Regions from separate parts of the Gordonia polyisoprenivorans genome, predicted to be linked through region 1. Evidence: predicted binding sites of a transcription regulator. Region 1 holds the regulator's gene; the other holds the start of a gene.

Region 1 (7,811 bases):
GTGAGCGGATCTCACGACCGAAACGTGTGACCTGCGGTCACGTGCGCCAAACCTGAGCGAACTCCGCTCAACTTTTTTCGTCGAATCGGGAACATCTGTGGCACCCCACCCGTTGGACCGATCGAGAAACCTGAGCGATGCTGGCTCAACTTGAGTTGACCTCGACCGGCTCAACCCGGTAGGACATGAGTCGGAGGCACTGAAGTCTGCCCCCGGAGCGCAGGTTTGCCACAAACCACACTCTCGTGGTGGGCGTCAAGCCTGCCGCGGGGGAGCAGGACTTGGGTGCACACCCAGAAACCAGGAGGAATAGCAAAGATGTCTCGTGCTGTCGGAATCGACCTCGGCACCACCAACTCCGTGGTGTCGGTACTCGAAGGCGGCGAACCGACCGTCATCGCCAACTCCGAAGGCTCCCGCACCACTCCGTCCGTTGTCGCGTTCGCGCGCAACGGCGAGGTGCTCGTCGGGCAGCCCGCCAAGAACCAGGCGGTCACCAACGTCGACCGCACCATCCGCTCGGTCAAGCGCCACATGGGCGAGACCGACTGGAACGTCGCGATCGACGACAAGAAGTACACCCCGCAGGAGATCAGCGCCCGCACGCTGATGAAGCTCAAGCGCGATGCGGAGGCCTACCTCGGTGAGGACGTCTCCGACGCGGTCATCACCGTGCCCGCCTACTTCAACGACTCCCAGCGGCAGGCCACCAAGGAAGCCGGCCAGATCGCCGGCCTCAACGTGCTGCGCATCGTCAACGAGCCGACCGCCGCGGCCCTGGCCTACGGCCTGGACAAGGGCGAGAAGGAACAAACCATCCTGGTCTTCGACCTCGGTGGCGGCACCTTCGACGTCTCGCTGCTCGAGATCGGCGACGGAGTGGTCGAGGTCCGCGCGACCTCCGGCGACAACAACCTCGGTGGTGACGACTGGGATCAGCGCATCGTCGACTGGCTCGTGGAGAAGTTCAAGAACTCCTCGGGTATCGACCTGACCAAGGACAAGATGGCCATGCAGCGTCTGCGTGAGGCTGCTGAGAAGGCCAAGATCGAACTGTCGGCGTCGCAGTCGACCTCGATCAACCTGCCCTACATCACCGTCGACGCCGACAAGAACCCGTTGTTCCTCGACGAGCAGCTCTCGCGCAGCGAATTCCAGAAGATCACCTCGGACCTGCTCGAGCGCACCCGCGCTCCGTTCCAGGCGGTCATCAAGGACGCCGGCATCTCCGTCGGTGACATCGATCACGTTGTGCTCGTTGGTGGTTCGACCCGTATGCCCGCCGTCACCGATCTGGTGAAGGAACTGACCGGCGGCCGTGAGCCCAACAAGGGCGTGAACCCCGACGAGGTCGTCGCGGTCGGTGCTGCCCTGCAGGCCGGTGTGCTGCGCGGCGAGGTCAAGGACGTGCTGCTGCTCGACGTGACCCCGCTGAGCCTGGGCATCGAGACCAAGGGTGGCGTGATGCACAAGCTGATCGAGCGCAACACCACCATCCCGACCAAGCGGTCGGAGACCTACACCACCGCCGAGGACAACCAGCCGTCGGTGCAGATCCAGGTGTATCAGGGTGAGCGTGAGATCGCCTCGCACAACAAGCTGCTCGGCTCCTTCGAGCTCGGTGGCATCGCTCCTGCGCCGCAAGGTGTTCCGCAGATCGAGGTGACCTTCGACATCGACGCCAACGGCATCGTGCACGTCACCGCGAAGGACAAGGGCACCGGCAAGGAGAACTCCATCCGCATCCAGGAGGGCTCGGGCCTGAGCAAGGACGAGATCGACCGGATGATCAAGGACGCCGAGGCCCACGCCGACGAGGATCGCAAGCGTCGTGAAGAGGCCGAGACCCGCAACCAGGCCGAGTCGTTGGTGAACCACACCGAGAAGTTCCTCAAGGACAACGAGGACAAGGTGCCCACCGACGTCAAGGACAAGGTCAACGCGTCGATCGCCGAGGCCAACGAGGCACTCAAGGGCAACGACATCGCCTCCATCAAGAGTGCGATCGAGAAGCTCTCGACCGAGTCGCAGGAGATGGGTCAGGCCATCTACGCGGCATCGGCCGCCGAGGGCCAGGCCGCTGACGCCGCCGACGGTGGCAGCGCGACCGCAGGCGACAACGACGTCGTCGACGCCGAGGTCGTGGACGAGCCCGAGGAGAAGAAGTGACCGCTCCGGGCGCCGGGAGCGGAGCGAGCGGGACCAATGCCGCGGGCGGCGGAGCTGGTTTCGAGGAGCCGGTGACGGTGACCGATCGTCGTCGCATCGACCCGGAAACGGGTGAGGTGCGCGAGGATTCGGCCGCCCGGCCGGGTCCGGCAGAGGCCGAGCCCGCCGTGGCGATCCCCGATCCCGAGCCGAGCACGCCGCACTCCGACGAGGTCGCCGACCTCACGGCGGCACTGCAGCGCGAACGCGCACAGTTCGCCAACTACAAGCGGCGTACCGAGGAGGAGAAGCAGGGCCGGGTTGCCTACGGCAAGCAGGTTCTCATCGAGAAGCTGCTGCCGGTCCTCGACGACCTCGACCGTGCCCGCGAGCACGGCGACCTCGAGTCCGGTCCGCTGCGCGCTGTCGCCGACAAGCTGGCCGCCACGCTGACCGGCGAGGGTGTCGTCAAGTTCGGTGAACCCGGCGACGTGTTCGACCCGGAACTGCACGAGGCCGTCCAAAACGACGGCAGTGGTGCCGAGCCGGTCCTCGGCGCGGTCTATCGCAGCGGTTACCGCCTGGGCGAGAAGGTGATCCGCACCGCGATGGTCACCGTCACCGACCCGGCGCCGGCAGCGCAGGAGAGCGGCCCGCAGGACGCTCCGACCGGTGCACAATAATCACCTGCACAACCATCCGGCGATGCGCGGACGCCCACGCGGCGTCGCGCATCGCCGGATATCGGAACATACTTCATCCAGACATGTTCATTGAGAAGGAGGTGACGTCTGGTGGCTCCGCAACGAGAATGGCTCGAGCGTGACTTCTACAAGGACCTGGGCGTTGCTTCTGATGCTTCGTCTGAAGAGATCAAGAAGGCTTACCGCAAGCTCGCCCGTGAGCTGCATCCGGACGCCAATCCGGGTGACACGCAAGCCGAAGAACGCTTCAAGCGGGTGTCCGAAGCCCACAGCGTGCTCGCCGACCCGGACAAGCGCAAAGAATACGACGAGACTCGAGCGATGTTCGCCGGCGGACGATTCCGCGGCGGCGGCAACGGTTTTCCCGGTGGCTTCCCCGGCGCCGGCGGCGGCACCCGCTACTCGACCGAGACCGGTGCCGATTTCAACATCGGCGACCTGTTCGGTGGTGGCGGTGCCGGCGAGGGCGCCGGCGGTTTCGGCGACCTCTTCGAGGGCTTGTTCAACCGCGGCGGTTCGGGCGGCACGCGCACCTCGACCGCGACCCGGCCGCGTCGCGGCAACGACCTCGAGACCGAGACCACGTTGTCGTTCAAAGACGCGGCGTTGGGTACGACCGTCCCACTCCGGGTGACCAGCCCGGCGCCGTGCACCACCTGTCACGGCAGTGGCGCCAAGCCCGGCACCAGCCCGCGAGTGTGCCCGAACTGCAACGGATCCGGCTTCGTCAGCCGCAACCAGGGGGCGTTCGGATTCAGTGAGCCGTGCCAGGACTGTCAAGGCACCGGCTCCCGCATCGACGACCCCTGCACCGACTGCGACGGCAGCGGCGTCAAGGTGCGCTCGCGCACCATCAACGTCCGCATCCCCTCCGGCGTCGAGGACGGCCAGCGCATCCGGCTGGCCGGACAAGGCGAAGCCGGACGCCGGGGCGCGCCGTCGGGTGACCTGTACGTCGTGGTCCACGTGACCCCCGACAAGGTATTCACCCGCAGCGGTCACGACCTGCGCGTCCAACTGCCGGTGAGCATCTCCGAACTGGTGCTCGGCTCGACGGTCTCGGTGCCGACCCTCGACGGATCGGTCGGGGTGAAGATCCCGCCGAACACCAGCGACGGCCGCACCCTTCGGGTCCGTGGCCGCGGCGTGCCCAAGCGCGCCGGCGGTGCCGGAGACCTGCTCGTCACCGTCAAGGTCGAGGTGCCCCGCAAACTCGACGACGCCGCGGTGGAGGCCATGCGCGCCTACGCCGAGGCCGAGAAGTCCAGCGGTTTCGATCCTCGGGCGGGTTGGGGGCGATGAACCATGGCAGAACGCAAGAATCGTGGGCGGCCCGGCGCTGAAGGCACCGGGCCGGCCGGCGGTTTCGAGGGATTCGAGGGCGAGATGAGCGCAACCGCCACCTTCATGATCTCGGTGGCCGCCGAGCTCGCCGGAATGCACGCGCAGACCCTGCGCACCTACGACCGGCTCGGGCTGGTGACCCCGCAACGCACCAGCGGCGGTGGGCGCCGTTACTCCTCGCACGACGTCGAGGTGCTGCGCGAGATCCAGCGGCTTTCGCAGGAAGAGGGCGTGAACCTCGCGGGCATCAAACGCATCATCGAGCTCACCAACCAGGTCGACGCGCTCCAACAGCGGGTGCACGAGCTCCAACGCGAGGTCGACGCACACCGCGCCCGCCGCGGCGGCGAATTGGTCCCCGTCCCGCGGACCAATGCGCTCGTCGTCTGGCAGCCCCGGCGCCGACGCACCGAAGAGTGACCCCTGCAGTGTGACCCCCTGCAGTGTGACCATCCGAGTAACGATTCACTGATCTCCGACGACAGCGATCGGTAAGCGGCCTGTGGGCCGCGCACCGATCGCGCGTTAGTCTGTGGCGGCGTGTCATCCGAGGTCGGTGACCTGACAAGGGAGGCGAATGGTGAGCGAGTCACCCGAGATCTCCATCGCCGAACCCGCAGTGCTCGGGGTCTCGGTGGTGGGCGACGAGATCGCGACCGTCGTCCGCGACGCCACCGGTGAGATCGTCGCCAGCAATCACGTCGAGCTCGCCGACGAGTCACCGAATGCGGCGCTCGACGCTCTGCGCGAACTCGCCGACTCCGCTCCCTTCGCGATCGACCACATCGTCCTCACCTGCGCCCGCCCCGACGTACGAGCACACCTCGAGTTCTCGATGAACGCACCCGACGCACCCGAGTGGCCATCGGCGGTGAGCTTCGTCGACCTCCCGCACGCCCTGGCCCAGGTTGCGCACCGCGACGCCACCGGCGATGTCGCCGCGGTCGTCCTCGACCGGTCCGGCGCCCTGGCCTCCGGCGCCTCGATCGCCCTCGTCAACGCCGAGCACTCGTCGGTACACGCCTCCGCCGCCGTCGCCGCGCCCCAGTCGGTGCCGCTGACCGATCCACAAGGCGCCGACGGCCTCGTGGCGCATCTGAACTCTCTGACGCGCGGAGCGGGTGCGACTCGCGTGGTCGCGGCCGGTTCCGGCGCACAACTGCCCGACGCCGTGCGTGCCATCGAGACGGCGACCGGCACACCGGTGACCGTCGCCGCCGCACCCGTGTTCGCGCTGGCCCAGGGCGTCACCGAGGTGATCGCCGCCGACACCCGCGCGATCCCGGTCGCCACGGCCGCCGTCGGACCGGCCGCAGCGGCATCGGTCGGGACAGCCGCCGCGGCACCGAACACGGCGATCGGCGGGGTGGGCCTGCGCTGGTGGATCATCGGCGGCGCCGCCGGGCTCGCCGCGTTGCTGTGTGTGGTCGCGCTCGTGGCGCTGTTCACCGGCAAGGACGACTCGGGCACGCCCGCCGCGGTCACCTCGACCGTCACGGTGCCCGGCCCGACCAGCGAGGTCACCGTCACCCGCACCGGCCAGCCCGACACCCAGACGGTCGTCGACCAGCAGACCGTCACCAGTACCGTCACGCGACCACCGGTCACCAGTACGGCCACTCAAACCGTCACCTCAACGGCGACAGCGACGGCCACGGTCACCGATCAGGAGACCGTCACCTCGGTGGTCACCACTACCGTCACCGCGCCGCAACTGGGCCCCGGCAACCCGGGTGCGGGCGGGTAGCCGCCGCAGCAGCGTCGAGACACGCCCTAGAACATGGGGTCGTGCTGGATGAGGCTGGCCCGCACCCCGGCGATGATCAGCCCGCGCCGGGTGTTCTCCACCATCATCGGTGAGCCGGTGATCAGGGTCTGCCGGTCGTCCCAGGTACCCGAAGCGCCGACGACGTCGACAAGCCGACCAATGCGGTGTTCGATACCGAGCTCGGCGGGCCGGACCGGGTCGTCGAGCCACCACGGATCGGTCCGCTCCTCCGACACCGCGGTGATCGTGAGCCACGGATTGGTCGCCGCGATCTGACGCAACACCGGTAGGTCGTACAGCTCACCGGGATACCGCGCCCCGTAGTAGACCTGCGTGGGCGGAGAGGTCGCCAGCGCCGACATCTCGATGAGCAAGGCGCGTAGTGGCGCGAGACCGGTACCGCCGGCCACCATCAGCACCTCACGGTCGCCGTCGATGTGCAGCGTGCCGTGCGACTGACCGAACGTCCACACGTCGCCGGGCTGGGTCTGACCGACGATCGCCGGACTGACCGTGCCACCGGGTACCGCGCGCACGTGGAACTCCAACTCGCCGTGCGGGTTGGGCGGAATCGCCGGGGAGAGGTTCCGCCACACCTTCGGCCATTGGGGGATCTGGGCCTCGAGGTATTGGCCCGTGTTGAATCGCAATGGCGTGTCGGCGACGAGTCGTACCACCGCCAGACCGCGGCTGATGCGGAACTTCTCCACCACGCGGGCGGTCCAGGTCGCCGGCCCCGACGCGGTCTGCGCCGCTCCGCGCATCACACCGGTGACGAGCATCATCGCCTGCCCGACGGTCCGCTGGGCCTCGTCGTCCCACTGATCGCCGAGCGTGACCGCGAACTCACCCATCAACGCCCGGAAGATCGCCTGATAGTGCTCGGGCTGTACCCCGTACTTGCGATGGTCGCGCCCGAGTTGCGCCAGGAACTCCACGAGTTCGGCCTGTCCGTCGGGGCTCGGGATGACGTCGAGCACGTGGTCGACGACGTGGTAAAACGCCTCGCGCTGCTGCGACATCATCGCGCCGAACAGTTCGCGCAGGTCGGGGTCGATGGCGAACAGGCGCGTGTAGATGTTGCCGGCGAAGCGATCGGGATCGCGGGCGATCAGGTCGCGGAGTTGATGCAGCACATGGCGGGAATGACTCGCCATTGCGCACACCTCCCACCGATCACTGGTCACCGATCACCGGTCAACCGACAACATCTCCATTCTGCCCTGCGTCACCGACAGTTCGGTTCACCCGCAGGCCGTCGCCGTGGCGCAGCCGACCCACCGATGGCGACGACCGGCAATTCTTTTCGTCCGTCGAACGCATGAGATGCGTCAACAAACTATGGCAATCTCGAATGGTGACAATGTTGGCCGGAACGATATCGGGGATCGTCGACGCCCACGTCCAACAATGGAATCCGCGTCGGACACCGTGGTCGCGCAATCCCCTCGCGCGTGGATACCGATTTGTCCCCAAAGTGGGGGACAGGCTTTTTTCGGTCGCCGTTCCCCAAGCCGAGCGCGATTATGTGTTGACACCGCACATCATCGGCCGTCCGTACGAGCCGCGACACTACGGCGCCGACATCGCGCCGGTGGCGCAAGTGGTCGGGGTGGGTATCGAGTCGGTGGTGGTGTCCGAATCGTACTGGCGCCTCGGCGATGTCGAGGAGCCCGACGCGAGCCGGCAGGCCGTCGACGAGATCGACTACTTGCAGGGACTGCCATTCGGGGTCGGCGTGGCCCCGACGCTCGGTGCGGTGATGATGCGTGCCGACCCGCGGGCCGAGGGCTTCGAGGCGCGCCTGGACGCGCAACGCGCGCTCAGCGATCGGGTGCGCGGTATCG
Region 2 (7,811 bases), 230 kb from region 1:
AGATCAAGGCCTACGACACCCAACTCAACACGCTGACCCGCCGGGCCGCGCCGCGGTTGCGGGCCCGCCCGCAGGTCGGTCCGATGATCGCCGCGCAGTTGTTGGTGACCGTCGGGCAATGCCCGGACCGTATCGGTAGTGATGCGCAGTTCGCGCGGCTGGCCGGGATCGCGCCGATCCCCGCGTCCTCGGGGAAGACCAGCCGGATGCGGCTGCACCGCGGTGGGGACCGCCACGCCAACTCCGCGGTCCACCTCGTGGTCATCGGCCGGTTACGTAAACACGAGAAAGCACTCGCCTACCGCGAAAAACGACGAGCCGAGGGAATGGCCGATAAAGACATCATCCGCGCCATGAAACGCCTCGTCGCCCGCGAACTGTTCTACGCCCTCAAAGCCGATCTCAAAGACCTCGACCACACCACAAAAAACGTCTCCCAGACCCCTTGACACGTTATAGGAACGTCCCGGCGAGATGACAAGCATCGCAACCACATCCACTACCCACTCGACGTGATAGAGCGCCCGGTCGACGAAATTCCACGCCCAGTCGATGAGTAGAAAAAGTTGTCCACAGATTTCTCCGGTCCGACGTTCGTCGCGCCGGTTTTGTCGGTACCCCTTCGTACACTTGTTCCCATAGGTTGAATCACCGATCACGGGAGGGGAGGTTGTTCGGATGTCGAGTGTGTTGACGTTCACCGACCCGGATGCCGACGCTGCCGCGATCACAGCCATGACACGCGACGAGCTCACCGAAACCGGCCCGGACCTGCTCCGCCAGTCCCGCAAATACGAGGCCCGGACAGTCCTGGCCGCTGCCGCGTTGGCGGAGCGGGTGTTTCGTGAGCATCTCGCCGGTCGACCCGAGACCGGTGTGTGGGGGTCGGTGATCGAACATGCCGAGAGACTCGGCCGGGCCGAAGTGTCGTTGCAGTTCAAGGTCTCCCGCAGCAAAGCCGGCAACTGGATAGCGTTGGCGGATCTGTTGGAGAAGTTCCCCCTGATCCGCGCCGTCTACCTGAATGGGGAACTGTCGACGAATCGGGTCTCGATCATGGCGCGCGCCGCGCAGCGTGGCGAGGACACCGACACCGACAGCGTCGATACCGGTGACGAGTCCGGTGACAACGAGGAGATGACGTTCGAAGAGATCGTCCTGGACTACGGATCCCGCGCCACCACCGACCCAGTGCTCTCGCAACAGCTTGACGCCGCGTTGATTTCGATGAACCCCGACAGCGTGATCGAGGACCGTGACACCATCACCGACCTGGTGGGAAACGTCACCATCACCCCCGATGTCGCGGGGCACTCCTCTCCGGATGCGGTTGTCCCCGCCCATTACGGGGTGTTCCTCACGACGCAGATCAACGCCCTCATCGACGAACGGACCTGCCGTAAAGACCCGCGCCGCGTGGGATCGCCGCGGGTCATCGCCCTTGGGAAGATCACCGGAGTCCCCGGAGCGCACCTCGACTGCGAATGCGGCTTGGAGACCTGCGCGAAAGGCGGTGCTGCCCGAAACGAGTCGGCGGAAACACCCGCCGACGCTGAGGACGCGGCAGCTTGGGACGACCTGCTGCCTGAACCAGTCGACGCCGATGCTCCCGAAGTCGAGGACGTCGAACGTTCAAGTGCGCCAGAAACTGCCGATGAGCATGACCCCGTTGAGCTGGTGGAGCCGGTCGCCGAACCCGACGTCCCCGACCCCATGGATGAGCCGACGCCGGATGAGGTGCCGGTGGCGTTCGGGCGGGCCCTGGTCGTACCCGGCGCACCTGTGTTGACGGTGGGCACTGACCCGGACGGGATCCTCGTACCCCGGTTACAGGGATACGGGCCCATCGACCGTGACTACGCGGCCACCCTCGCCGAGATCGCGAAAACCATCCACTACCCCGAATCCGCCCGTGCGGCTGGTCCGTTGATCCCGCAGATCTCCGACCGCGCACAGGCCCCACCGGCAGATCCGACCGGACACGGCGGGTTTACCGTGCCACCACCTGGGGCATTGACGTATGCACCCAGCGCCACACTGCGCGCTGAGGTGCTGGCCAACGATGTGTGGTGCCGATACCCCTACTGTGGCTGCCGTCACACCAGTGCGACCTCGACCACTGGCGACCCTTCAACCACACCGACCCCGAAGCCGGCGGGTGGACGGTGCTCGGTGATCTCATCCCACTGTGTCGGGCCGATCACCAACGCAAACATCTCGCGGAGTGGGTACCGGCGCTCTACACCGATCGGAGGGTGGAGTGGCAGAACCGGCACACAGGGCAGATCATCGTCACCTACCCGCGGTGACGGGGTTCTGCTGTGGGGTGGAACCAGCTGTGGCTCACCGGGTCTCGAGGCTCCTCGCTGGCGCTCGTCGCACCTCGACCATCGGAGGAAGGGCGCCTCGGCCATCGGGGGAAGGTCCTCGACCACCAGAAAAAGCGTATCCGAAGACGAGAGATGGGCTGCCCCACCGCAGTGGGACAGCCCATCTCCTGGGCGAAATCAGCCGAGCACCAACGACTCTCCGTCGGCGCTGACGTTGACCGGAACGATGTCGCCGTCGCGGATGTCACCTGCCAGCAGGGCTCGGGCGAGTTGGTCGCCGATGGACTGCTGTACCAGACGCCGTAGCGGCCGGGCACCGTAGAGCGGGTCGAATCCGCGCTCGGCCAGCCATTCCTTGGCCTTCGGTGTGACCTGCAGTTCCAGTCGACGCTGCGCCAGCCGCTTCTGCAGCTGTCCCAGTTGGATGTCGACGATGGACACCAACTCCTCGGGGCTCAGCGCATCGAAGATCACCACGTCGTCGAGACGATTGATGAACTCCGGCTTGAATGCCGCCCGCACCGCCGCCATCACGTGATCGGCGTCGCCGCCGGACCCCAGATTGGAGGTCAGGATCAGGATGGTGTTGCGGAAGTCGACCGTGCGGCCCTGGCCGTCGGTCAGGCGTCCTTCGTCGAGAACCTGCAGCAGGATGTCGAAGACGTCCGGGTGCGCCTTTTCGACCTCATCGAAGAGCACCACCGTGTACGGCCGACGACGCACCGCCTCGGTCAGCTGTCCGCCCTGCTCGTACCCGACGTAGCCCGGAGGGGCACCGACAAGTCGTGCCACGGCGTGCTTTTCGCCGTACTCACTCATGTCGATGCGCACCATCGCGCGCTCGTCGTCGAACATGAACTCCGCCAACGCCTTGGCCAGCTCGGTCTTGCCGACGCCGGTGGGTCCGAGGAACAGGAACGATCCGAGCGGCCGGTTGGGGTCGGCGACCCCGGCGCGTGCACGACGCACCGCATCCGAGACCGCCACCACGGCGGCCTGCTGCCCGACGACCCGGTGCCCGAGTTCTTGTTCCATGCGAAGCAGTTTGGCGGTTTCTCCCTCGAGCATCTTGCCCGCGGGGATACCCGTCCACGCCGACACGACCTGCGCGACGTCGTCGGGACCGACCTCCTCTTGCAGCATCACGTCCTGGTCGGGATCGGTGCCGGTCTTCTCGATCGCGGCCTCGAGTTCCTTCTCCAAGCCCGGGATTCGGCCGTACCGAAGCTCGGCGGCGCGTCCGAGATCACCGTCACGCTCGGCGCGATCGGCTTCTCCACGAAGGTTTTCCAGCTGTTCCTTGACGTCGCGGACGGCGTCGATGGCGGTCTTCTCCGACTGCCAGCGCGCCGAGAGCTCGTTGAGCTTCTCGCGCTGATCGGCCAGTTCCTGACGCAACTTCTCCAGCCGGTCCTTGCTCGCCTCGTCGTGCTCCTTCTCCAGCGCGACCTCCTCGACCTCGAGGCGTCGGACGACACGCTCGACCTCGTCGATCTCGACGGGGCGCGAGTCGATCTCCATCCGCAACCGCGAGGCGGCCTCGTCGACGAGGTCGATGGCCTTGTCGGGGAGGAATCGCGAGGTGATGTAGCGGTCGGAAAGCGTTGCCGCAGCGACCAATGCGGAGTCGGTGATACGCACGCCGTGGTGCACCTCGTAACGCTCCTTGAGGCCACGCAGAATGCCGATGGCATCCTCGACGCTCGGTTCCCCGACGTAGACCTGCTGGAAGCGGCGCTCGAGCGCGGCGTCCTTCTCGATGTACTTGCGGTACTCCTCGAGCGTGGTCGCGCCGACCAGTCGCAGCTCACCACGGGCCAGCATCGGCTTGATCATGTTGCCCGCATCCATCGCGGATTCGCCGGTGGCACCGGCGCCGACGATGGTGTGCAGCTCATCGATGAAGGTGATGACCTGACCGGCCGAACCCTTGATCTCGTCGAGCACGGCCTTGAGCCGCTCCTCGAACTCGCCGCGGTACTTCGCGCCGGCAACCATCGAACCGAGGTCAAGCGAGATGACGGTCTTGTTGCGCAACGACTCCGGCACATCACCCTCGACGATGCGCTGGGCGAGCCCCTCGACGATGGCGGTCTTGCCGACGCCGGGCTCACCGATGAGGACCGGGTTGTTCTTGGTCCGGCGGGAGAGCACCTGCACGACGCGACGGATCTCGGTGTCGCGGCCGATGACCGGGTCGAGTTTGCCCTCGCGGGCGGCCTTGGTCAGGTCGGTGGAGTACTTCTCCAGCGCCTGATAGGTCGACTCCGGGTCCTCGGAGGTCACGCGGGCGTTGCCGCGTACAGCGACGAAGGCCTCGCGCAATGCCTGCGGTGTGGCACCGGCGTTGTGCAGCAGTTTGGCGACCTCGGAGTCGCCGGTCGCGAGGCCGACGACGAGGTGTTCGGTCGAGACGTATTCGTCGTTCAATTCGGTAGCGAGCTGCTGGGCGGCACTGACCGCGGCGATCGACTCGCGCGACAGTTGCGGCTGAGCGCTGGCGCTGGCCACCGTCGGCGCGCGATCGACCATGCCCTGGGCCTGCGTACGAACAGTCGACGGATCGACCCCCACCGCCTTGAGCAGCGGCGAGGCAATGCCGTCGGACTGGTCGAGCAGAGCGACCAGGATATGGGCGGGACGCACGTCGGGGTTACCAGCAGCGGCCGCCGCCTGCACCGCAGCGCTCAACGCCTGCTGTGTCTTGGTGGTCGGGGTGAAGCTGTCCACTTCGGGTGCACCTTTCTCTACGTTCTTAAGTCGGTACGGCTCAAGTATGGCCGTTCGACTCCTACAACGCGAGCAAGGTTGAGTGTATTCCGCTCAACTTATGCAGTTTGGTGATCTGGGTCACATTCGTGGTTTTTATGTGCCGACTTCGCCGTTGCGTGTCCCGCAGGACACACATTCGCCGGGTCGACACACATTCGCGGCGATTCAGCCACCGCCTCCGGACTTACGCCTGCGCATCCCCCACACCCCGATCGCCGCGACGGCCACGACGCTGACCGCGGTGAACCACGGCAACCCGATCGCCACGATCAGCGGCACCGACAGCGCGGTGATCAAGCCGCCGCCGAGAAACGGCTCGTACGGTAGCTGTTTGTAGCCATAGGCGTTCGCGGTCGAGGTCTCCCGTCGGGGATCGACCATGTCGGCGAGGACGAAGCCGGTCGCCACATTGCCCTGCGACTGCCCGAAGTCGGCGATGGCGTGCTCGAACCAATCCTCGCCGTGGAATCGACGCCCCAGCCAGATCAGGCAGACCACACTCCACCCGACACCGACGACGGTGAACACGACGATCGCCGGGACGTTGGAGCCGATGGTCGCCAGCGACATCGTCCCGATCGCACACACCAGCAAGACGTCGAGCGCGATCGACGAGATCCCTTCGACCGCACGCTTGTCGACCCGATGGGCCTGCCCGGTTCTCGTCACCACCCATTGCACGATGAACCCACCGATGACCGCCACCGGGAACAACGGCATCTTGTCGAGAATGTCGGAGCCGAGTGCGGAGACGATGGCGCGCGCTCCCCACAGGATTCCGACCGACACCAGGATCGTCACCCCGATCAGGGCGAAGGCGAGGGTGGTGGGGTGCAGACCGGTGTCGTTGGCGGGCTTGGCATCCGCGGGGACCACGTGGATGTCGTCGACGTCGTAGTTCTCGTCGGACCGGAGGGGCTCGTTGCGGCGCAGCGGTATTCGCGGATGACGAACCGCCCAGCGCACGAGCATCGATCCGACGACCACACCGGTCACCATGCTGATCGTCGCCAGGCCGAGCCCGATGTCGACGAGTTCGGGAGCGCCTTCATCGTCGAAGACCTGACCCATGCCCGCGATGGTGCCGTGACCGCCGGCAAACGACATCTCCAGCAGCGAACCAGCTTCGGCGGGTAGTCCGAAGAAGGGAGTGAGGACCAGGAGCACCGCGAGACCGCCGAGAGCGAACTGTCCGAACGACAGGAACGCACCGAACAACGCGTGCGGTGCCGCGGCGTCCCACAGGGCCCGCGGGCTGGGCAGCGTCTTGCCGAGCATGATGGCCGCGAAGACCACGTTGATCATCAGTCCGGGGATGACCCGCCAGACTTCGATGACCTCCGAGGGGAACAGACCGTGGCTGTCGGTGAGCCGGCCGAGCACCTGAGGCCCGAGGAACAACACCAGGAATCCCGACACCACGCTCGCCGGGATGAACAAGGTGTGCAGGAATCCGACCTTCATGCGCACGATCCACCCGACGACGAGCACCACGCCGAGGATGGCCAGCGACAGTCCGACGGTCTGGGCGTTACTGAGTTGCGCGAGCACTACCGCACCCCCGATTCGGCTGCATGCATCGCCCCATCGTAGGCATCGGCGTCGGTGGCGGACATGTCGACACCGCTCTACGGATCTCTACGCCCGTCCGAACTTCTCCCGATACTCCCGCGGCCGCATGCCGGCGTGTCGTGCGAACAGGTCCGAGAACGCGCCACCGTCCTGGTAACCGACGGCCCGGTGGATCTCGCCAAGGGTGCGGTCCGTGGTCGCCAGAAGGTGCTGCGCACGCCGGGTGCGGGCCCGCTGAAGATGGGTCAGCGGCGACTCGCCGGTCTCGCGCTTGTAGTTCCGGAGCAGCGTTCTGGTACTCACCGAAAGTTGCGCCGCAAGGTCTTTGAGGCTGTAGGGCTCGGTGAGGTGACGCTCGAGGTGGCGTTGAGCCTGCGCGGCGAACGACGCCCCGGCGGGCGGCAACAGCGCGGTGTCGACGTAGGGCGTCTGGCTGCTGCGGGCGTCATCGAGCAGCGCGATCCGCGCGGTGCGCCGCGCCACGTCGACGCCGTGGCGACTCTCGATGAGATCGATGACGAAGTCGTACATGGCACTGAACGCAGCGGTCGTGGTGACCCCGCCGTCGGTGACGACAAGTCTTTCCGCATCGACGACCGAGCGCGGAAAGGCTTGTTGCAGAGCATCCGCGAACAACCACGCCGTGGTGACCGTGCGGCCGTCGAGTACGCCGGCCGCCCCGAGGAGGAATGCGCCGACGCAGACCGAGACAACGGGTCGGCCATCGCGGACGTACCGGCCGATCATCTCGATCTCCGGCGCCAGATCGGCGAGTCTGCCCGAAACATTCTCCCCGGGAACGAATTCGAATCCGGGGATCACCACCACGTCGAGGTCGTCGCGGGCTGGGGACACATGCAGCGGAACGTCACCGGAGGCAACCACGCGCCTGCGTGGCGAGACGATCGAGGTCACCAGCGACGGCTCATGATGGTGTGCCCGGGCGACGTGGCCACCCATGGTGAGCACGTCGGTGATACCGAAGATCTCCGAGGCAAAACATCCCGGGTAGGCGAGGATGCCGACACGCGTTACGTCAACCATGTTCCCCCTCAACGGTTTCAGAGCCTCCGAGCAGGGCCGCGGTCAGGTGTGCCACGATCTCGTCTCGCGCCCGGATCGTCGGATGACCGGCCT

The links. Region 1 encodes HspR, which represses chaperone genes until heat shock. Its sites were predicted from a motif close to ANNTGAGTNNNNNNNACTCANNT; they were not measured.
Region 2: a site for HspR is predicted at 5,137-5,159, ahead of clpB (ATP-dependent chaperone ClpB). Genes of this name have one in related genera too.

The regions. Positions count from the first base shown of each region.
Region 1 covers NZ_CP072203.1:30,056-37,866, reverse strand. Annotated here, with positions in the region: gene dnaK (molecular chaperone DnaK) at 319-2,169, shown strand; gene grpE (nucleotide exchange factor GrpE) at 2,166-2,831, shown strand; gene dnaJ (molecular chaperone DnaJ) at 2,943-4,154, shown strand; gene J6U32_RS00165 (heat shock protein transcriptional repressor HspR) at 4,239-4,616, shown strand; gene J6U32_RS00160 (hypothetical protein) at 4,774-5,943, shown strand; gene J6U32_RS00155 (FAD-binding oxidoreductase) at 5,970-7,121, opposite strand; gene J6U32_RS00150 (amidohydrolase family protein) at 7,328-7,811, shown strand, end outside.
Region 2 covers NZ_CP072203.1:5,832,124-5,839,934, forward strand. Annotated here, with positions in the region: gene J6U32_RS26185 (IS110 family transposase) at 1-449, shown strand, start outside; partial or broken gene J6U32_RS26190 (HNH endonuclease signature motif containing protein) at 679-2,309, shown strand; gene clpB (ATP-dependent chaperone ClpB) at 2,508-5,060, opposite strand; gene J6U32_RS26200 (sodium/glutamate symporter) at 5,268-6,653, opposite strand; gene J6U32_RS26205 (GlxA family transcriptional regulator) at 6,741-7,718, opposite strand; gene J6U32_RS26210 (dienelactone hydrolase family protein) at 7,711-7,811, opposite strand, start outside.